3 regions of the Ureibacillus thermosphaericus genome follow, and region 2 is predicted to be linked to each of the others. Evidence: riboswitches for the same ligand, from Rfam matches in the RefSeq annotation. Region 2 holds a riboswitch; each other region holds the start of a gene.
What was found. Region 2 has a riboswitch for cobalamin ahead of cobT (nicotinate-nucleotide--dimethylbenzimidazole phosphoribosyltransferase). Riboswitches for the same ligand answer to the same signal wherever they lie in the genome.

Region 1 (7,834 bases), 1.4 Mb from region 2:
CAAATGGCAGTGGAAAACGACGTGCACTGTGTAGGTGTATCTTCTTTAGCAGCAGGCCATAAAACGTTAGTACCTGAATTAATTGAAGAATTAGAAAAATTAGGTAGAGGAGATATTATCGTTGTCGTTGGCGGTGTAATCCCTGCTCAAGATTACCAATTCCTATACGATAAGGGTGTATCTGCAATCTTTGGACCAGGTACAGTAATCCCAGTTGCAGCGATTAAAATTATTGAAGAAATCTATCATCGATTAGGTTATGAGGAAGTGTCTGAATGATGGGCGAAAAAAACGCAGAAGAGACTGCACTATATGTCATGAAAGGTATTGAAAGTAAACACGATGGAATGTCATATGTTGCGCCAAAAAAATTTCGAAAAAAGCGGCAACAACAAGTTGATATAAAGCAATTAGCGAGTGAAGTGCGCGGAGGAAAGCGCACTTCGCTTTCAAAAGCAATTACTTTAATTGAAAGTTCCAATCATGAACATAAGGTGCTGGCTCAAAATTTATTGCAAGAATTATTACCTTTTACAGGAAACAGTATTCGGATTGGAATAACGGGGGTTCCAGGAGCAGGTAAGAGCACTTTTATTGAAGCGTTTGGTACAATGCTTTGCGAGATGGGGAAAAAAGTTGCCGTTCTTGCAATAGACCCTAGTTCTACCATTTCCGGCGGCAGCGTTTTAGGGGATAAAACACGAATGGAACATTTAAGCCGTCATCAAAACGCATTTGTACGTCCTTCACCAAGTGCCGGTACCTTAGGCGGTGTTCATAAAAAAACGCGGGAAACGATGCTTCTTTGTGAAGCAGCTGGATACGATATTATTTTAATTGAGACTGTTGGAGTAGGGCAAAGTGAGACGTATGTTCGTGGTATGGTTGACTTTTTCCTTCTTCTCGTCTTAACAGGCGCAGGTGATGAATTACAAGGCTTGAAAAAAGGCATTATGGAATTGGCAGATGGTATTGTTGTCCATAAAGCTGATGGAGACAATGTAAAAAAAGCGAAAAAAACCGTTCAAGAATATAGGAAAATCCTGCATTTCTTACAACCGTCAACTCCAGGTTGGGAATCAAAAGCTGTTCCTGTTTCATCCTATGAAAAAAAAGGATTGGAAGAGGTTTGGGAAATGATTTTATCGTTTGAAAAACAAATGAAAGAATCCAGCTACTGGTTCACAAGAAGACGAGAACAAACAAGTGATTGGTTCCATTCAATGATTACAGACCATCTAATTGATTCATTTTTTGGTAATAAAGAAAACAAAGAATTAGTGAAAAAGCTGGAAGAAGAAATATTGCAAGGAAAATTAACTGTAACGCAAGGCATACACAAATTGTTCCCCAATCAGTAACTGCCTTTAGGTTGTAATCCCTGTATAAAACCCATTTCAGAGAATCCTTTTGAAGTATTTGCAATTAACTTTTCCTTCTTCTATGCTAAAATTAATACTTGAAAGGAGATTGAAATGTATGAGTATGGATTACGATTTATTTATGCAAGAAATTATTACCACTGCACGAGCTGAAATGGAGAATGCTGGATATGAGCAATTAAGAACCCCAGAAGATGTAGAAAAGGCCTTTGCACGTCCTGGAACTACTCTTGTCATGATTAATTCTGTATGCGGCTGTGCAGGAGGTATTGCGCGACCTGCAGCGGCAAGTGCAATTCATTATGATAAACGTCCAGATTATCTAGTAACGGTTTTTGCTGGACAAGATAAAGAAGCAACGGCTGCTGCACGTGCGCATTTTGGAGACGAACATATTCCTTCATCACCAGCTTTTGTTTTACTGAAAGACGGAAAAGTTGTCGCTGATATAGGTCGTCATGAAATAGAAGGACATGATGTAATGTCAGTTATTACAAATTTACAAGCCAATTTTGAAGAATATTGCGATGAAGTATAATTAAACCAAAAATAGAATCCGCATACTCGTATCATTCAAGTATTGCGGATTCTAACTTATTCATTTCATGAATAGATAGAAAAATTGCTTACTATATTTTCAGAAATCATTTAATTTTATTTTTATATCAAATTTTTTAAATTGTATCTGTTGTGGTACAGTGTTGTTGGTTGATATACATTTTTTCAAAATAAAAAAGCGATTACATATCTTGTAACCGCTGTAAAGAATGTTAGAAGAATGATAAACCGAATGCCAATGTTGAAAGTAACATGATTGCAATCATCGTGTAGACTATTATTTTTTGAAATTTTTTGTTGCTCATATTCTCGCTCTCTCCTTTTTTTCATAGGATTAGTTTATCAAATCTGAAAAATTTCTCAAGTACGTAGCGGAAATTTCGTAATTTCGCTACAATAGATTATGTACTATAACAGAAGGGGTGGCATGATGGAAAAAGTCGATCATATTGGAATCGCAGTAAAAAACCTAGACGATTCAGTAAAATATTATACTGAAGTTTTAGGTTTGAAATTAGAAAGAATTGAAGAGGTTCCATCGCAAAATGTACGAGTAGCATTTATCGATGCTGGGAATGTACATATTGAATTATTACAACCCTTAAGTGAAGAAGGGGCGATTTATAACCATATACAAAAACGTGGAGAAGGAATTCAACATATTTGTTTTAGCGTAGATAATATTCGAGAAAAAATGGCTGAATTAAAAGAAAAGGGAGTTCGCCTTCTGTCTGAAGAGCCTATACCTGCAGCTGGGGGAGCTGAAGCATGCTTTATTCATCCAAAAGATAGTTTTGGAGTTTTATATGAACTATATGAAAAAAAGTGATAAAGGGGTTAAGAAATCATGGATATGTTAGATAAAATCGATGAAATGTATGACCGAAAAAGAGAGATTTATTTAGGCGGTGGGGACAAGCGCATTGAAAAGCAACATGAAAAAGGTAAGCTAACAGCTCGTGAACGTATTGATCTATTACTGGATGAAGGCACTTTCGTTGAAATAAATCCATTTATAAAACATAGAGTAACAGATTTCGGCATGGGTGAACAAAATGGCCCTGGTGACGGTGTTGTAACTGGATACGGTAAAGTGAATGGCCGTCCTGTTTATTTATTTGCTCAAGATTTCACAGTATTCGGCGGTGCATTAGGAGAAATGCACGCGAAAAAAATTGCTGCAGTGATGGATTTGGCTGCAAAAAATGGAGCGCCATTCATCGGCATCAATGACTCTGGAGGTGCCCGTATTCAAGAAGGAGTATTATCATTAGACGGTTATGGCCACATCTTCTATCGCAACTCGATTTATTCTGGGGTTATTCCACAAATTTCTGTGATTATGGGTCCATGTGCTGGCGGTGCTGTATATTCTCCAGCAATTACAGACTTTATTTTAATGGTGGATAAAACATCCCAAATGTTCATTACTGGTCCGAAAGTAATTGAAGCGGTTACAGGAGAAAAAATTTCATCAGAAGATTTAGGCGGTTCAAAAGTGCATAACACAATCAGCGGTAACGCTCATTTCCGCGCCCCTTCTGAAGAAGAAGCGATTGAACAAATTAAGAGATTATTAAGCTATTTACCACAAAGTAATAAAGAAAAAGCACCAAAATTACCACGCCCTGAAGGAGACGATTGGCGTCCTGAATTAATTGACGTTGTTCCAATTGAACCTACACGTCCTTACGATGTTCGTAAAGTAATTGAACAAGTGGTGGATGAAGGTTCCTTCATGGAAGTGCATTCTGAATTTGCGAAAAACATTGTTGTAGGATTTGCTCGTATTGCTGGACAATCTGTTGGATTAGTTTGTAACCAACCAAAGGCCTTAGCAGGTGGTCTTGATATTGACTCATCCGATAAAGCTGCCCGTTTCATTCGCACTTGTGATGCATTCAATATTCCCATCATTACATTTGAAGACGTATCAGGATTCTTCCCTGGCGTTAAACAGGAACATGGCGGTATCATTCGTCACGGTGCTAAAATCTTATATGCTTATTCTGAAGCAACCGTTCCAAAAATTACAGTCATTTTACGAAAAGCATATGGTGGAGCATACGTTGCGCTAAATTCAAAAGCCATTGGTGCAGATTTAGTATTCGCTTGGCCAAATGCAGAGATAGCCGTAATGGGTGCTGCTGGAGCTGCTAACATCATCTTTGCGAACGAAATTGCAAATTCAGAAGATCCGGAAGCTACACGCCAAGCAAAAATTGAGGAATATAAAGAAAAATTTGCTAATCCATATGTTGCTGCTTCACTTGGAATGGTTGATGATGTAATCGATCCAAGAGAAACTCGCATTAAGTTAATTCAAGGATTAGAAATGCTTGAAAATAAAGAAGAATCAAGACCTAAGAAAAAACACGGAAATATTCCGCTATAATTGTGAAAGTTTCCAATTACGTACCATTAGAAGCACAAGCTAATCCCAGTTTGTACTTCGATTTTTCCAAAAATTCAAATTGGTTCTAACAATATTTCATATCAAAAGGTAATGAATATTATATGAATTTAGTAATTATTTTGTCTTATTTATAGAAAGATATAGAAATTTTTCAAACAATATGCTACAATTCAACTAAATTTCAACAACTGAATAATCTATACGGTGCTAATGAAAATTAGCTTAAAAGGGAAACTAGTGAGAATCTAGTGCGGTCCCGCCACTGTGAAGAGGAGCTCAAAATCAAATGCCACTGTGCAAACGGGAAGGCGATTTTGTAGCGATGACTCTAAGCCAGGAGACCTGCCGTATGGAGTGGATGGTAGTGTCCTACGAGGATAGGTACACGAATAGGCATGATTGGATTATTATGTCTTATTGTGGGACACTGCTAGTTTGGCAGTGTTTTTTTATTTTCAAATTTTCATTTTAGGAGGAATTTTATGAAAGTCTCAATCAAAATACTTTACTTTCTAGCAGTATTATTAATCATTCCTAATACAGCTTTTGCTATGCATATCATGGAAGGTTTTTTACCAATCAAGTGGGCAATATTTTGGTGGCTCCTTACATTCCCTTTTTTAATCATTGGATTAAAGAAAATGAGTAGTTTAGTAAAGAGAAATGCTGAGACGAAGTTATTACTAGGTTTATCGGGTGCATTCACTTTTGTATTATCCGCATTAAAAATTCCTTCGGTTACTGGAAGTTGTTCTCATCCTACGGGTGTTGGGTTAGGAACCGTATTATTTGGACCATTTGTAATGAGTGTTTTAGGTACCATCGTGTTATTATTCCAATCATTATTATTAGCCCATGGAGGTTTAACAACGCTTGGCGCCAATGCGTTTTCGATGGCGATTGCTGGACCTTTTATCGCCTATGGAGTATTTAAAGGCTTCAATAGGATCGGTTTGCCCTTTACTCTAGCAGTTTTCTCAGCAGCAACATTAGCAGATTTAGGTACATATGTCATTACATCTATTCAACTTGCACTAGCCTTTCCATCTGAAGTTGGTGGAATTTTCGCTTCATTTGTAAAGTTTGCTGGCGTATTCGCTGTTACACAGGTACCATTAGCAATTATTGAAGGATTGATTTCAGTAATGGTGATGAATTTCTTATTGAAATACAACGAAAGAGAATTAAAGTTACTTCAAGTACTAAAGAAACCCCAGGAGGTGAAGTAAGATGTTAAAAAAGAATATGCTTTTATTAATTTTGATCATTTTTTTAATGATTGTCCCGCTGATTGTTAACGGAGATGCAGAATATGGTGGTGCAGATGGAGAAGCGGAAGGATTAATTACAGAACTGAACCAATCCTATGAACCATGGTTTTCAAGTATTTGGGAGCCTCCTAGTGGTGAAATAGAAAGTTTATTATTCGTACTACAAGGAGCAATCGGTGCAGGGTTCATTGGTTACTTTATAGGATATATGCGAGGCCGGAATAGGGGCGGGAATGCAGAGATACAGAAATGAGAATGTTAGAATATTTCGCTTATCAATCACCTTTAAGAAATAAACACCCAATCGAAAAAATGGGATTTGCTCTTATTCCATTAATATTGAATATCGTATTTCAACATGTTCTTACATCCATATTCATATTTTGCATCATGACAGTTATTACTTTAATAATCGGAAAAGTTCCGATTCGCGTATATTTGAAGTTATTGCTTATTCCAGTGGTATTTCTAATTTCAAGTATACTAGTCATTTTACTCAATTTTTCAACTAACCCTATAGAAGGTGCCATTTTTCAATCTATTATTGGTCCCGTCACGATTTCAATTTCGATAACGAGTGTTGAAAAGGCATTGATGCTATTTGTTGTTGCTTTATCGAGTATTAGTTGTTTGTATTTTTTAATTTTATCTACGACGATTCAAGATTTTCTATATGGATTAAGGTGTTGTAAAGTACCAACTACTTTATTGGATTTAATTGCATTAATGTATCGATTTATATTTATATTTCTTGATTCCAGCAGGACAATCTATCTTGCACAAATAGCAAGGTTAGGTCACAGTTCTTTATTAAATTCTATCAAATCAATTGGGCTTATAATCAGTGCTTTGTTTATTAAGGTATTTCAAGAAATGAAAGACTTAAATAATGCGATAAATGCAAGAAGTGTAGATGGCTATTCAGCAGTCATTTCAAGAGAACTTCATTTTTCAACAAGTAGTTGGATATTTACGTTGTTAGTGAATTTGTTCATTATCGTCTTTTATTTCACCGTTGGGAGAGTTGGTTAAAATGAATACTCCTTTGTTTGAATTGAAAGAAGTTTCTTATACCTATGAAGATGGAACAGAAGCTTTACAAAAAATAAATTTACAAATTGATCAAGGAAAAAAAATTGCTTTGTTAGGTAGTAATGGAGCAGGGAAATCTACTTTAATATTGCATTTAAATGGTTTATTAAAACCAACCTCCGGAACAATTTATTTTAAAGGACAACCATTATCCTATTCAAAAAAAGAATTGTTAAATGTTAGACGAAAGGTTGGAATTGTTTTTCAAAATCCAGAAACCCAGTTGTTTAATGGAACTGTTTTGGATGATATTGCCTATGGGCCATTTAATTTACATCTAGCAGAACAGGAACGAAAGTCGTTGATAGAGAAAGCAATTAATCAAACAGATGTTGAATCATTATTAGATAAACCGATTCACTTTTTAAGTGTTGGGCAAAAAAAGCGAGTTTCCATCGCTGGAGTTCTTGCTATGGATCCTGAAGTCATCATATTAGATGAGCCGACTGCATCTTTAGATATTTATTACACAAGGAAAATACGAAAATTGTTAAACGAACTTCATTGTGACGGGAGAACACTCATTCTTTCTACTCATGATATTGACTTTGCTTATGAATGGGCTGACGAAGTCGTTGTGATGCATCATGGAGAAATGTTATATCACGGTGCTTTTTATCGTTTGTTTGAAGAAAACAAGGACATTGTGAAAAAAGCAAATTTAGAAACATCCATAATATTCGAAATTGCGCAAATGATGAAAATGCAAGGACTCATTTCAAAACTAGATGATGTACGTTCAAAAGAAAAAGTAATCGATGTACTTCATGATTGTTTCATGAAGGCAAAGAATTAAAAGGGGTGATGAGTTTGAAGGGAAAGCTTTACATTGTCGGATTTGGTCCAGGTGATGCTAATCACATTACCTATCGTGCAGTTGAAGCAATCAAAGCTAGTGATACAATCATTGGCTATAAAACTTACGTCGAGCTAATTAAAGATTTATTAGATTCCAAACAACAAATTATTAGTACAGGGATGACAGAGGAAGTATCACGAGCACAAGCGGCAATAAAACTTGCTGAAGCGGGGCACCATGTGTCGGTCATTTCAAGTGGTGATTCAGGTGTATACGGTATGGCTGGTTTAATTTATGAAGTGCTCATTGAACAAGG
Region 2 (7,834 bases):
TGGAGCGAAATCCTCGTTATCCCAGTCAGGTTGTCCAAGCGGAATTTGTCCTAATAAGTCTGTGCGCAATTCTTCAGCAAGCTTTTGTCCTCCGCCTTTACCAAAAACATATTCTCGCTCACCAGTTTTCGACTCATACCAAGCCATATTTTCAATAACACCAAGAACTTCATGGTTAGTTTGAACGGCCATTGCACCAGCACGCGCTGCAACAAATGCTGCTGTTGGATGTGGTGTTGTGACGATAATTTCTTTGGATGTAGGCAACGCTTGGTGAACATCCAATGCTACGTCTCCAGTACCTGGTGGTAAATCTAATAGTAGATAGTCAATATCTCCCCATTCTACATCACGGAAGAATTGATCTAATACTTTACCAAGCATTGGACCACGCCAAATAATCGGTGCATTGTTCTCCACGAAAAATCCCATGGATATGACTTTTACCCCTTTACGTTCCACAGGATAAATTCGATCATTTTTTACAATCGGCATTTCCTCAATTCCCATCATATCTGGGACACTGAACCCATAAATGTCCGCATCAATTAAGCCCACTTTTTTCCCTAAACGAGCTAAAGAAACAGCTAAATTTACTGATACTGTGGACTTACCTACACCACCTTTTCCTGATGCAATGGCAATCACTTTTACTGTAGATAATGGTGATAAAATATCTCGGGACTCGGCTTCATTTGCTTTTCCACGGAAACGTTCAAGAACTTCCGTTGGCAACTCTTCGAATCGAATTCCTACAGTTGAAGCACCGGCTTCTTTTAATTTTTCAACAATTTTCATTTGCAATTGTAATTGTTCTGGGGTATTCGTTTTAGCAATCGCAACTTTTACACTCACATGATTTTTTTCTTCTTTTATTGATACATTGACAATACCGTTTGTTTCTTCAAGCGTTCTATGTAAAAACGGGTCTTGTAGTTGTCCTAAAATTTCACGGACTTGTTGTTCATTGATCACGATAAACACTCCCCTATATTAGCTTCCGATTGATAGTATAAGTATAACATACCAAGTGTTTAATCATAGCGATATTGCTTATTCAATCTCCAAATTTACATAATTTTCAATTCCGTTAACAATTGCATCTGCCATTTTGTCTTGATACTTTTCATCTGCCAATAAACTTCTTTCCTCAGGATTGCTTAAGAATCCAGTTTCCACCAAAACCGCAGGAACTTCGGTTTTTTTCAGTAGATAAATTTGTTTGATTGCCAAAGCCTCTCGATCTGTATTTTGTAACTTTTCTCTTATTGAAGATTGAATGGCTTTAGCTAGCAGCTCACTGTTTGGGTGCCCTTCTTTATGATAAAATACTTGAGCGCCTCGCCACTTTTCTTCTGGGATAGCATTTGCATGAATCGTAATGAAAATATCGGGCTCATTTTCTTTTACAATTTTTTCTCTTAAGAAAATATCTTGTTTTTTCCTTTCTCTTAATGTAGAGAACTCTTCACTTGGTGCGTGTTCCGAAAGAACATCGCCATCTGAAGTTCTTGTCATCACAACTTCCGCACCCATTCGTTTTAATTTTTGTTCAACCTTTTTTGCAATTGCTAACGTAATATCTTTTTCAATAACATTTTCTGCCGATGCTCCCCCATCAATCCCACCATGACCTGCATCCACAACGATTTTCACCCCACCAAGCGGCTCCGGAAGGAAAAATCGATTGTCGGATGCGCTTGTCTCATACATAACCACTAAAAAACAGCAGAGCAAAATGACAATTAGTGCAATCCATCGTTTCAAATCTACTACACCGCCTTTTGCAACCTTTTGCACTACTATACGCTGAAAGGAAGGCTTGTATGCGTAAAGAATTTCTATAAAAAGTTGATTATTTTTATTACCCAACTTGCTTGTTAAAAGACTTTGTTCATCCTAATCTTTGTTTCAGTCATCTTAAAATTCAAATGATTATTAAGAAACGAATAGATTTAAAATGATTCCTGAAAGACACAAACTGTATACTTTACTAAACTCAAATATTTTATTCATGTATCCGAAATTTGATGATGATAGAAAAAAACTGCCCCCTATGCTTTATAAACATTAGTGGGACAGTTTACTGCTAAATTTCTACTTGATGATATTGATTATGCAATTGGGCATAAAATCCATCTAAAGACATTAAGGAATTATGATTTCCTTGCTCGATTATTTCTCCATCTTTTATGACTAAGATTCGATCTGCATTTTCGATTGTTTTTAAACGGTGGGCAATGACGAAACTCGTGCGGCCTTGCATTAAATTGTTTAATCCTTTTTGAATATGCACTTCTGTCATTGTATCAACACTTGAAGTGGCTTCATCCAAAATTAGAATATCCGGATCTTTTAAAATAGCTCGTGCAATCGCAATCAGTTGTCTTTGCCCTTGACTTAAGTTTTTACCACCTGATTCAAGCAATGTATCATACTGCTCCGGCAAATATTTTATGAAGGAATGGGCATAGGCGATTTTTGCTGCCATTTCTACTTCCTCATCGGTAGCATCTAGTTTTCCATATCGGATGTTTTCTCTTACCGTTCCTGAGAATAAATACGTATCTTGCAATACAACACCTATTGAATCTCGTAAATGTTCCATTGAGTAAGATTGAATATTTTCACCATCTATTAAAATTTCTCCTTCAGTTACATCATAAAAACGGCTTAATAACTGTACGATGGTTGTCTTCCCTGAACCAGTTGGGCCAACAAGAGCAACAATTTCACCAGCATTCGCTTGAAATGAAATGTTTTTTAACACCGGCTTATCTTTTACATAATAAAAACTGACATTTCGAAATTCAACATTTCCTTCTAGAGGTTGTCTAGGAAGAGAATGTGGTGAATCCATTAATTCAATTCGTTCATCTAGTACTTCAAATACCCTCTCGGCTCCAGCAATTGCAGATTGAAAAGTATTTAATAAGTTTGAAAGTTGGTTAATTGGGCGGAAAAACTGTCTTGCATATGTTAAAAATGACGTTATAACACCTACCGTAACGAGAGAATTGGCCGCCATAATAGCACCAACTCCAACAATTAAACCTGGTCCGAGGTTATTGATAAAGTTATTGGTTGGTCCTAACAAACCAGATACTATTTCTGATTGCATTGCAGAATAGCGCAACTTCTCATTCGCCTCTTTAAATTGTTGAATAGTTTGTTGTTCTTTTCCAAAGAGCGTCACAACTTCCGAATTAGAAATCGTTTCTTCAATAAATCCATTTAAATTTCCTAAATCTCGTTGTCTATTTCGATAATTCATGCTACTACGTTTCACAATCTGTTTTGTAGCCCAAACAATTAACGGAACGACCAAAAGGGTAACAATGGCTAATATCCAGTTTAAATACACCATCGCAATGGCGGTACCTACAAGAGATAATACAGACGATACGATTTGAATGACGCTTTGGGAAAGAGCGAAATTCAAATTGTCGATATCGTTCGTCATGCGGCTCATCAAATCGCCTTGCTGTTTTTGATCGAAAAACGAAATCGGCAATGATTGCATTTTCTCAAACAGTTCGATTCTCAAATTTTGAATTGTTTTTAAAGATGCTCGAATCATGACAAAAGTTTGCAACCAAGTTAATAAGGATGATGCGATAAAAATTGCTGCAAGCAACATTCCCATCCGAATAGTTCCTTCAATGTCGAGGGGAAGAATATAGTTATCTATAATAACACCAATCATCAAAGGCCCTAAAATATTTAACATCGATGTAATCAGCACAAGAATAATAACAAAATTAATGCTGAGTCTTTGTTTCTTTAAATAACTCCAAATCCTTTTAATTGTAGCCTTTTGATTTTTAGCCTTTGCTGCTGGACCACGGCCTCGACCACTACCTCTACCTGTAAGGGATTCTTGTAGCTTATTCATCAATCGCACCTCCCCTTTCAACTTGAGTTGCTACAATCTCTTTATAATGCTCGCTCATTTTCAGTAATTCTTCGTGGGTTCCTTGAGCAACAATTCGACCGTCTTCTAGCACTAGAATCAAATCTGCGTGTTTAATAGAAGAAATTTTTGATGATACGATAAATTTCGTACTGTCTTTAAGAGCTTCTTTCATGTTTCGCTGGATAATCTTTTCAGTGATGCTATCTACCGCTGATGTTGTATCATCTAATATTAAAATTTTTGGTTTTCTTATAATTGCACGACTCATTGCCAAACGTTGCTTTTGCCCACCGGATAAGTTCGTAGCTCCCTGCGTTAATTCATGTTGTTCTTTATGATCCAATTTTTCCACAAACTCAAAGGCGTTTGATGCAAAGAGCGCTTCTTGAATGTCTTCTTTAGTTGCGTCAATTTTTCCATACTTTAAGTTTTCTTCAATCGTTGTTGAAAACAATGTTGCCTTTTGTGGGGCAAAAGCCATAGCATTTCTTAACATGTCAATGTCATATTGCTGTATGGGAATGTTATCAATGTAAATAGTTCCTTCATCGACATCCATGAGTCGACCGAGCAATTTGATTAATGTCGATTTTCCACTGCCTGTCATACCGATAATCCCTACTGTACTGCCGGCTTTCGCTTCAAAGGAAATCTCTTTCAACACCGGTTCAACGTGTTTGTTATAAGAAAAACTAACCTTGTCAAATTTCACATTTCCTTGAATTTCTTTTTTCACTGGGTTTTCAATATTCGTAATATCAGACTGCTCTTCCAATACGACAACGACACGTTCTGCACTTGGTATAGCCCGCGCAATTTGAATCAGTACGTTGCTGGAACTCATAAGGCCGTTCATAATCATCATCAAATAGTTGATGAATGCAACAATTACCCCAATTTCAATAGCTCCTGCATCAACTTTCACGACACCAAGCATAAGTGCAAGTACAATTCCGATGTTGACAACAAATTGGGTAATCGGCATTAAGGCAGCTACCACTTGATCTGCCGTCATATTGCGTTTCGTTAATTGATGATTGACAGTTGCAAATTGCTTCATTTGATATCGCATACGGTTAAATGCTTTAATGACGCGAATCCCCGCCAAGTTCTCCTGCACACGTGTATTCACTTGATCGATTGATTCCTGCACCTTTCGAAACAGCTTAATCGATAATTGAATAAAAATATATAAACTGATGATTAATACAGGCACCACAAAAAATAGTACTGGAAATAAATCTCTTGCCGTAAAAAATACGACAATGACCGCCCCAACAAACATAAAAGGCCCGCGAACGAATATTTTTAATAACATGTTTAAGGCCCTTTGCAACCTTTCGATATCATTTGTTAAGTTGGTAATCAATTTTCCTAAAGTGAACTTGTCCTTATTGCTATTCGCAAAATATGTAATAGTTTCATATAAATCCGCTCGAACATCAGATGCAAAGTTTACCGCCGCTTTCGAACTGAAATATGTACAACCTGCACCTCCAAGCCATCCTATCATTGCACACAAAATTATTGCAGCAAACATCATAATGATATACTGTGTATCATTCGTTGCAATTCCTTTATCGATTATTTTCTGCATAATCGTTGGCTGAATTAAATCCATCGCTACTTCCAACACCATAAGTATCGGCGCTAAAATCGCAAAATGCTTATAGGGCTTTAAATATTTTGAAAGCTTTAACGCTGCACGCATTTTGTTACTCCTTTTCTTTATTACCATCGTTTAATTTTTGTATACAATTGTATACTAACCGTCAAGTTGATACCCTTACATTTCCAACTATAACTGAATAGATTCCATAATATTTCACCACTAAAATAATCTTTTAGGCAATGGAAGTTTTCAAAAAACTTGACTAAAGTTTCATTTCATTTTAGATTATTTAAAAAGTATATCTATGTAATTAGGTGCCCTTTTTAGGGAGAATAGGGAATAAAGTGAGAATCTTTAGCGGACCCACCACTGTATCGGGGAGCAATATAGAAAATGCCACTGGGAAACTGGGAAGGCCTATATTTGCGATGAACCTAAGCCAGGAGACCTGCCTAATTACTTGAAAACATACAGTACGATGGTAAAGTCTGTAGTTTATTTGGCATGCCAATAAACTGCAGACTTTTCTTATTTCAATAATCGATGGAGGAGATTCAATTGGAACTATTGCAATCGACATTACAAAACATTAAACAACTTAATAAAGAAGTGATGGAAAAAGCAAGAGAAAGAGTAGATGCTCTTTGTAAACCGCCAGGCAGTTTAGGAAAATTAGAACAAATCGCGATACAACTTGCTGGAATAACTGAGAAACTAGAGCTTGATGTATCCAATAAAGCGGTTATTTCATTAGCTGCGGATCACGGTGTATATGAAGAAAATGTTTCAAATAACCCCCAATTTGTAACGGTAATGCAGGCAATTGGCTTTGCTAAAGGTTTTACAGGAGTATGTGCTATTGCAAAAGCAGCAGGTGCAAAAGTCGTTCCAGTAGATATTGGCATTAAAGAAGATTTACCAAAAGATTCTGGAGTCATCGTCAAAAAAGTGAAATACGGAACGGATAATATGGCTAAGGGACCAGCAATGTCACGACAAGAAGCGATTCAAGCGATTGAAGTAGGTATTGAAATTGCCAATGAACAAGTGAAACAAGGTATCCATGTTTTAGCAACTGGAGAAATGGGAATTTGTAATACCACTCCAAGTAGTGCTGTCCTATCAGCATTCTGTGGTTGTGACCCGGCTATTGTAACAGGTATGGGAGCTGGGGTAGATAGTCTTCAACATAAGATTGACGTCATTCGAAGAGCTCTTGACATAAATACGCCAAATCCAGATGACCCAATTGATGTGTTAGCGAAAGTTGGCGGTTTGGAATTAGGGGGAATGGCAGGCGTAGTCCTAGGTGCTGCAGCAAATCGTATTCCTGTAGTAGTGGACGGTTTTATTTCCACAGTTTCTGCACTTATTGCTTATAAATTAGAACCGAAAGTGAAGGATTACATTATTCCATCCCATCTTTCAGAAGAGCCTGGAGCAAAAATTGTAAACGAGGTATTAGGGTTAGAGCCTATGTTGAATATGAATATGCGATTAGGTGAAGGTTCAGGAGCAGCCCTTGCTTTTCCTATTCTTGATGCCGCATGTTCTATGATGAACACCATGACTACTTTAGAAGAATCCCATCAATATATGCTAAAAATCATGGGGAGTCAAACAATTTAAAAGATAAGGCTATCTAGAAGACTATCTAGATAGCCTCTTTATTATCATAAAGAAACTCTTTCAATTAATTCCTTTGAATTGTTTTTCGGAGAATTTACTAGATTAGATACTGGATAGGCAGTTAACCACTCTGAAGGGCAAGGTTTAAGCAGCGATTTTAATTTCTCTCGCCCCTTTAAATGAGGGTCTAACCATTCTTTTTGCTGTTCCTTATTTAAAATGACCGGCATTCGGTCATGGATTGGGGCCATTAATTCATTTGCCTTCGTTGTTAAGATCGTACACGTATGAATCTTTTCTCCCTCTTGACTCCGCCAAGTATTCCATAATCCCGCAACTGCAAATACTGCGTCATCTTTCCTCTTTATTCGCATTGGGACTTTCGAATTTCCTTCCCTTTTCCATTCGTAAAAGGAGTCCATCGGGATAATACATCTCCGTTCATAAAATGATTTTTTAAAACTTGGTTTCTCGTCGACAGTTTCAGAACGAGCATTGATCATTTTCGATGCTATCTTTTCATCTTTTGCCCACGAAGGAAGAAATCCCCATTTTAAGAACCCCATACGATTTTTATCTCCATCATTAATGATTGCTACAATTTGTTGACTTGGAGCAATATTATAACTTTCCTTATATAACTCTTCGGAAAAAGCCTCTGCTACATCAAATTCTTC
Region 3 (7,834 bases), 1.6 Mb from region 2:
GTTAAAAATGTCTGTTTTGACTGGGTGAAAACAAAACAACATTCTTAGCAAAGGGGTGTTTGGAATGTATAGGGAAATTACAGTAGAACGAAGCATACTATATATTGAGCAATATCATGTAGACAAATTTATTGATTTAGCGAAACAAAATAGCCAATTCAATTATCTAGTTAAAGAAGGCGCATTAAATATCATCGATGCTTGGATTATCGCCTTCAATATTTGGCTTTTATTGCTGCCCAATAAATACAATATCATTCACTCAGCTGAAAAAACCCTATACTACTCCTCGAATTTCGTTATACTAAATGCTCTTCAAGACAATGTACATTTTAACCAATTAAAGTTCCGTGAAAATCGCCCAGAACTATTATATTATATCATGTCACTCCAACTAGCTACAGGATTAAACGAATGGATTTTACGCGTGATGATCAAACATGATTTAACATATATGATTGAAAGAAATAAAAAACGTATCTATTTTGATGCTCATTTAGGATCAGAAGATGAAATTCAATCCTTTTTAGAAGATCAATCGAAGTTTGTAAAGGCAGCTGTGAAAGAACTGCATTCTACTAATTCATTTGATCGAATGATAAGAAATGCAATTGATGAAGCATACAAAGTATATAATAAACATCTCGAACGGTTAGCAAAAGAAAAATTGAAACGAGGATAGTAAAATCTTGTTTCGATTTACTTCAGGAGCAAAGGTCTATATATAAGAAGCGAGGGTATCCAGAAAGTTTTCGACTTTCTAGACACCCTCTTTCCTATTTAATCATTAATTGTTTTCTAATGTTGAGACAACTTCAGAAATTACGATTACATTTTCGAGTGTAGGGGCTTCTTCGCTATTACCGCTTGGACGTTTATGAGCTTCTTTAAATGCATCACTTGCTCTCCACGCCTCAAATTCTTCGAGTGAATCCCAATACATAACGACGTTCATTTCATCGTAGTCTTCAAATTGTGTACTTACGAGTACTTCTACTTTACGAAATCCTTTAAACGTTAATAATGGACCAGGTTGCGTGAAGAGTGGTGCCATCTTTTTTGCCAAGCCTTTTTTCACTTTAATTCGATTAGTTACTGTATACATAAAAACAAAACTCCTTTTTTATTTTTGAAATCATTGTAATTATTAGAACATGATTTTATTCGAACAGCAATTTATAAGCCTCAATCATCTAGCAAAATGTCAAAATGGAACGTTTCATCCGTGATAGGCTCTACTTTTGCTAAGGCATATGTGGAACCCTTTTGAGAAAAGAAATCATATGTGGAACCTTCATTTCGTATTCCATTCATCACGATTGGATGAATTTCTTCTTCAGGAAACATTGTATCGAACCCTAAATTCATTAATGCTTTATTCCCATTATAGCGAATATACGCCTTCACCTCATCTTCCAAACCTGTTCCTCGATAAATTTCATCTGTATAACGCAATTCATTATCATATAAATCTAGCAATAATTCATAGCCCCAATTTTTTAATTCATCTTGTTGTTCTTTAGAAAATTGATTAAAAATGTTTTGTGCGAATATTCCAACAGCCACCCCATGAATGGATTCATCCCTCAATATTAGCGAAATCACCTCTGCGCTGTTCCTTAAAATGCCTTGTCCCCCTAAATAGAGCGGATAGAAAAAACCAGAATAAAATAAAAAGGATTCGAGCATGACGGAAGCAAACATCGCTTTCCATAGGCTGACTAAATCATTTTCCTTAATAGACGAATATATATTGGCAATTTTTGAAGCTTTATATTGTAATAGTTGATTTTTTTTTACCCATTGAAAAATTTCTTCGATTTCGTCGTTATGACAAAGGGTTGTAAAAATATACGAATAGGATTTCGCATGAATGGCTTCAAAGGCACCAAATACCGTTAATACAGCTTTTTCTTGTAAATTGGGATTGTATTTTGCTATTTCATTCATCCCGATATTTGTTTGAATTGTATCGAGCAGCGTCAGTCCACCAAACACTTTTTTGTATGTTTCTTGATGCTCAAAATTTCTCCATTGTTGAATATCCTTTGAAACTGCAATTTCTTCTGGAAACCACATTTGTTTCCATTGTTGATCCCAAAAAATTTTAGCAAGACTGCTTGCTGACTGATTCCAATTGACTGCTTCGTATGTTAAATTGTACATGCTACACATTCCTCCAGTGATTGTAATCGTTGGCGTACATAATAGACCGTTTTGATTCCTCGCATCCAAGCATAAATATAGGCTTTCGCTAATTGTTCCGTCGTCCACTTGTCTGTTACATATAAAGTCATTGAGATACCTTGATCAACATGCTTTTGTGCAGCGACATATAAATCAATGATTTTATAGACATTCATGTCATATGCTTCTACGTATAAATGTTGATTGTCATTATTTAAAAATGGCATCGGATAAATCGTGCGGCTATCTGCATAATCTCGTATCTCTACTCGCTCAGTAATGGGTGCAATGGATGCCGTGCAAGAACGAACGTAAGAAATCGAGCCGGTTGGTGCGATTGCTAACCGATAAGCATTAAATAATCCGTATTTCATTATATCTTCTTTCAATTTTCTCCACATTTCTTTTGTAATGATTGGAACATTACCTAAAGCTTTTTTCACCAATTCACTAGGTTCCTTTTCCAATCTATTCACGTACTTTTCAAAATAATGACCATTTGCATATTCGCTTATTTCAAATCCGTAAAAAGTTTCACCTTTTTCTTTCGCAAGTAGCATCGATGCTTTTAATGAAAAGAAGTTCAATGCTTCCATAAAGTAATCGATAAATTCAATTGATTCTTTTGAACCATATAATATATTTTGAGTTACAAGATGTCCGTGCAAATTCATAACACCTAATCCGACAGAATGCATCATCTGGTTTGCTTTTTTTACAGATGGAACGTTTTTTATATTGGTCATTAAAGACACTTGTGTTAACAAACGCATGGCTGTATCTACTAACTCTTCAAAATCATGAAACTTTGTCGCATGGTGAATATCTAATGATCCAAGATTGCAAGATACGTCTAATCCATATTCATTTGGTGTATCTTGATCATTAATGATGCTCGTTTGTTGAACTTGTAAAATTTCAGTACAGAGGTTGGACATTTTGACTCTTCCAAGTTTTTTTAGTGGATGTTGTTTATTTACATTATCATCAAATATTTCAAAAGGATATCCGGATTCGAATTGGCTCTTTTTGATTTCCGTATATAGTTTTCTAGCATTGATTTGCTTTAACTTTCGTATATTTGGGTTGTTCAACAACTCCCCGTACATTTCCGTTATGCTTATTTCAGACATTCTTTTTCCGTATTCTCGATAAATATCATAAGGACTAAAAAGAACGATATCTTCATCTTTTTTCATCAGTTCAAAAAATATATCTGGAATAATGACACCAGTCGATAAAGTTTGTAACCGAATTTTTTCGTCGGCATTCGGCTTCTTAGAAGAAATAAATTCTTCAATATCCGCGTGGAAAATATTTAAATAAGCAACACCTGAACCATTCCGTTGTCCTAATTGATTGGAATAAGAAAAGGCATTTTCTAATAATTTTGCAACGGGCATAACACCGCTTGCCCGATTGGCGATACCTTTTATCGGATCACCTAAAGGTCTTAAATCCGTTAAATTTACCCCTACCCCTCCGCCAAGCCTTGAGAGTTCTAAACAATAACCGAGGTTTTCTGCAATGCTATTCATCGAATCATCCATGGATAATTTAAAACAACTTACCAATTCCCCACGCGCTTTTTTACCGCTATTCAGTGTGGTTGGTGTTGCTGGTTGAAAAGCCTCCATCATCGCACGAATTGCTTTTTCTGCCAACAATTCATCACCATTCGCTAAATATAAGGCGATAATGCTCATCCGATCCTCATAAGTTTCTAAAATTTCTTTTCCATCTCGACTTTTCATTGCGTAACTTTCAAAAAATTTGCTCGCGCTCATAAATGTTTGAAATCGAAAACGATAAGAATACGCAATGTCAAAAATTTTATTTATAAATTCGAAAGAATATTTTTGTAAAAATTCTTTCTCATAATATCCTTCTTCAATGAAAAAGCGAATCTTTTCTTCCAAACTAGAAAACTTCCGCATTTTCTGATTAACATGTTCGATAAAATATTGACGAGTAGCCTCTCGATCTTTCTCTAAATCAATTTTTCCTGTTTGGTGGTAGTGATTCAAAATTTCATTATTCAAAGTTAAATAGCTTTTCATCACTAAATCTCCTTTTGAATTACTCTGTTATAATAATCAATTATGGCATCATAATTTTTCTGAAATCCGCGTAATTCTATCTTTTGAACAATGGGAATTCCGTACCTTTCGTTAATCAAATGAGCAGAACGGCAAAAATAAGCATGGCCGAAATTCGAGTTCCCACTTGCAATAACACCCTTACAGAAACGAACATTATGTTGTAAAAACCTTTCCACAATTTGTGGTACTTCCCCTAATCCATCGGTATAGGTGAACAACAAAAAGGGATCATTTAATATAAGGTCATCCCGAATTTCAATGTGTGGTAACTCTAATTGATGAACGATAAAACGCACGTTGCCAGTTCGAGAAGCATAAGCAATCATACTGTGATCTTGCTAATGAATTTTTTCATATTTTCAATGTCTCCCATTAGCTCTCCATCGATTTCGATTACAGGTACAGAAAGAAATCCAGCAGTCAATAATTTTTCTTTCGCTTCTTCATTGTAATCAATCAAAATTTCTTCATATTTCCCTTCATAACCAAGTTGATTTAATTCGTATTTCATTAACAAACACTTTGGACAAACTTTTTTTGAATATAATTTCATTTCCTTCTCCCTTTCTACCATTCTTTTATGAAAATAAAAAAGCCATACCTTTTTCGGTATGGCTTTGAAATGGAAACAGTCAGGTACTAGGAAATGGACCGTCTTGCTTCCATTTCCTAGCCCCCGAAGAAATGAGCAATTCACGTTTATTAGGCAGGTCTCCTGGCTTATGCTTCATCCTCCAAGTTCCCTTCCCATACAAATTTGTACAGTGGATTTGAACTTTTCGTCAGCAATTACAGTTGCGGGGACAGCGTCAGATTTTCACTGACTTCCCTTTTAATCTACTATATATAGTAGAACCTAATAAACGAAATGCTATATATTGTGTTTTCGTGTTTCATTGTAACATGTAGTATTGTTAATTACAAGCTTATTTGGTAAATGATACAGTATCTACTAAAATCATTCACTCGATACGTAGAACTTAAGAACGGTTGGTTAATTTTCCTCTTTTAATATCTCAGGAATACCATACCAAACGCGAATGACTTTCTCACTTTTCTCAAAAAGTTGTTGATACAATCTACCACAAGTATCTCTCAAATGACGATCCTCTTTTGAAAGCGGCACTATTCCACGTCCGATATCCGTACAAATACAAATTAGGTTTGTCTTATAATCTAAATTCATTAATTTCCCCATTATTTGTGATACGATTTCATCTTCCGATAAATCCGGGACGAGCAAAATCATTTTTTCAAAACTACCTATAATAACGTATTCATCTTTTGTAAAAGGGCCTTCCGGTATTTCGCCTTCATAAAAATAACAGCGATTCGCACCTATTTCTTTTAACATGTTACTTACAAATTTTCGTTTACCATTATAGGCGCCTCCAATAACTGATTGCATTCTCTTCCCTCTTTCAAAGATTCAATATCGTCCCAACATAGGGTATAAATCATCCGATGCTGTGCAATAACATCTTGAAAACTTTTCTCTTTTTGAAATTTCGATAGGATAACACGAATGACACCACCGTGGACGACAAACACATATTCTCCACCACAGCTCACGATTTGATGAAAACAATTTAAAATCCGTTCTTTAAACGAAACAAAAGATTCACCATTTGGTGGCGCAGCTTTCTCTGGTGAATCAATCCACTGCCGATACGCTGGATTATCTTTTAATTCATCATAAGTTTTCATTTCAAAATCTCCAAAATGTAATTCCCTTAATTGAAAAAAAGGATGGTATTTTGCCTCGGGGAAATAAAGTTGCGCTGTTTCTATGCAGCGCTTTAAGTCACTGCCAAATACATCCTTAGTATGAATCGGTACTTGACAATTTGCTGTTTGTATGTATATCGATTCATTCGTCCATCCAATATATTTTCGCTCTAAATTCGCTTTCGTTTTTTCATGCCGAATTAAATGAACAGTAACAGCATTCCCCATAATGCCAATTCCATCCCTTCATATAAAGCACCTAGCAAGTCTCCCGTCATTCCGCCAAAATGGCGATATGTCCAATGCCGATAAATCCAAGTCATCACAAACATGCTAAATGTTAAAACAAATAGTTTATATTCATTTAACACAAAACCTGTTATGAGGATAATGAATATATAACACGCAATATAAATCCATAACGATTTTGCCTTCACATGTTTTTTAAAGTAGGCTGCCAATCCAGATTCCTTCACATTTACTGACAGATTGAAATAAATCAATATTGCTAATCGACATAAGACAGGTAAGATGATAAAAAATAAATAAAAGTTTGTTGGACGCTGATGTAAATACTCATAAAATATGCCGATTTTCAGTAGAACAATGAGCACTAGATTAATAGCACCAAAAGCTCCAATACGGGAATCGCTTAATATTTCTAGTCGTTTTTCTTTATCTCTATAAGAAAAATAAGCATCGCTTAAATCGATCCAACCATCGAGATGCAACCCACCCGTCATCATAATATTGATCATGACAATGATAATTGCTAAGAAAAGTGGAGTAAAATTGAAATAAACATCATTCAGTAGAATGACAAGTACAACGATTACCCCCATAAAGAAGCTAATGAAAGGCATTGTGCCAAACATAGCTGTAACAGTTTTATTATTCATTGGAAGTGTCTTCCGAATGGGGAAAGAAGTAAAAAATTGAAGAGATAATAATAACCCTGCAATAATATTTTTCACAAAAACACCGCCTATTTTCTGCGTACGCGAATACCATAATCCAACTCATATGCTTCATCACAAATTGAGACAATCCATTGATGAAGAGTTCCGAGGAGTTTTCGATATAGTTGGACTTCTTTGAATGAAGATGGTACTTCATCAAGCACTTCATTTGAAACAATTAAGATGATAACACCATTTTCTTTCCATTGCGTTATTGCCTGTTGAAACTGATTTATCCATTGATGTATTTTATGTAATCGATCTTCTTTTAAATGTTCGGTCTTGTATAAAATATTGTTCAGCCAAGTTGTTATACAATCCCATAATACAATGTCATTCTCTTGAAACCTTTGTACAGGCAAGTCATCAATTACGTCTATTGTATACCATGGCTTTTTCGAGCGTTCTCGATCCTTTTGATGTCGAACTATTCGACTTTTCATTTCTTCATCGAAGGGGACACCGGAAGCTAAATAATAGAGGCCTTTTTGATTTTGGTCGAAAAACTTGACAGCCACACTTTCTGCAAAGGAACTTTTACCACTTCGAACCCCGCCTGTAATAAAAATGATTTTTCCCATTCTCTCCCCTCCTCTAATCTATTTTCCCCCAAAAATAGAGCTGTCCAAAATGAGTATATCATTTTATGGACAGCCTGCGAAAAATATATTTTATTTATCATTTCCATTCCATTCCGACACGCAAAATCTTATAATCCATTTTGACTTGAATATCCATCTCTTTATAAATTTCACGCCAAGCATCTTCTGTTTTTACATTTTCTTCCCAATATTTCGGATGATATGCACGCACCCTTGCACCAATTGCAAGTATATCCGATTCATCTTGCTGCAATTT

Region 1: linked by a shared signal. The riboswitch ahead of UtA1_RS10720 (energy-coupling factor ABC transporter permease) and the one ahead of cobT (nicotinate-nucleotide--dimethylbenzimidazole phosphoribosyltransferase) in region 2 are both predicted to bind cobalamin.
Region 3: linked by a shared signal. The riboswitch ahead of UtA1_RS11620 (glutaredoxin family protein) and the one ahead of cobT (nicotinate-nucleotide--dimethylbenzimidazole phosphoribosyltransferase) in region 2 are both predicted to bind cobalamin.

The regions. Positions count from the first base shown of each region.
Region 1 is NZ_AP018335.1:2,223,995-2,231,828, forward strand. Features, by position in the region: gene scpA (methylmalonyl-CoA mutase) at 1-279, shown strand, start outside; gene meaB (methylmalonyl Co-A mutase-associated GTPase MeaB) at 276-1,361, shown strand; gene UtA1_RS10705 (BrxA/BrxB family bacilliredoxin) at 1,480-1,920, shown strand; gene prli42 (stressosome-associated protein Prli42) at 2,153-2,245, opposite strand; gene mce (methylmalonyl-CoA epimerase) at 2,371-2,769, shown strand; gene UtA1_RS10715 (acyl-CoA carboxylase subunit beta) at 2,788-4,335, shown strand; cobalamin riboswitch at 4,542-4,720, shown strand; gene UtA1_RS10720 (energy-coupling factor ABC transporter permease) at 4,839-5,585, shown strand; gene UtA1_RS10725 (energy-coupling factor ABC transporter substrate-binding protein) at 5,587-5,880, shown strand; gene cbiQ (cobalt ECF transporter T component CbiQ) at 5,877-6,659, shown strand; gene UtA1_RS10735 (energy-coupling factor ABC transporter ATP-binding protein) at 6,661-7,515, shown strand; gene cobJ (precorrin-3B C(17)-methyltransferase) at 7,524-7,834, shown strand, end outside.
Region 2 is NZ_AP018335.1:823,381-831,214, reverse strand. Features, by position in the region: gene UtA1_RS04010 (Mrp/NBP35 family ATP-binding protein) at 1-975, opposite strand, end outside; gene cwlD (N-acetylmuramoyl-L-alanine amidase CwlD) at 1,054-1,767, opposite strand; gene UtA1_RS04000 (ABC transporter ATP-binding protein) at 2,090-3,895, opposite strand; gene UtA1_RS03995 (ABC transporter ATP-binding protein) at 3,888-5,627, opposite strand; cobalamin riboswitch at 5,824-5,998, shown strand; gene cobT (nicotinate-nucleotide--dimethylbenzimidazole phosphoribosyltransferase) at 6,087-7,157, shown strand; gene UtA1_RS03985 (SOS response-associated peptidase) at 7,202-7,834, opposite strand, start outside.
Region 3 is NZ_AP018335.1:2,419,284-2,427,117, forward strand. Features, by position in the region: gene UtA1_RS11595 (hypothetical protein) at 65-682, shown strand; gene UtA1_RS11600 (heme oxygenase) at 788-1,105, opposite strand; gene nrdF (class 1b ribonucleoside-diphosphate reductase subunit beta) at 1,186-2,166, opposite strand; gene nrdE (class 1b ribonucleoside-diphosphate reductase subunit alpha) at 2,154-4,247, opposite strand; gene nrdI (class Ib ribonucleoside-diphosphate reductase assembly flavoprotein NrdI) at 4,250-4,615, opposite strand; gene UtA1_RS11620 (glutaredoxin family protein) at 4,612-4,842, opposite strand; cobalamin riboswitch at 4,978-5,164, opposite strand; gene UtA1_RS11625 (bifunctional adenosylcobinamide kinase/adenosylcobinamide-phosphate guanylyltransferase) at 5,284-5,697, opposite strand; gene UtA1_RS11630 (histidine phosphatase family protein) at 5,649-6,245, opposite strand; gene cobS (adenosylcobinamide-GDP ribazoletransferase) at 6,218-6,991, opposite strand; gene UtA1_RS11640 (bifunctional adenosylcobinamide kinase/adenosylcobinamide-phosphate guanylyltransferase) at 7,003-7,557, opposite strand; gene UtA1_RS11645 (Ger(x)C family spore germination protein) at 7,655-7,834, opposite strand, start outside.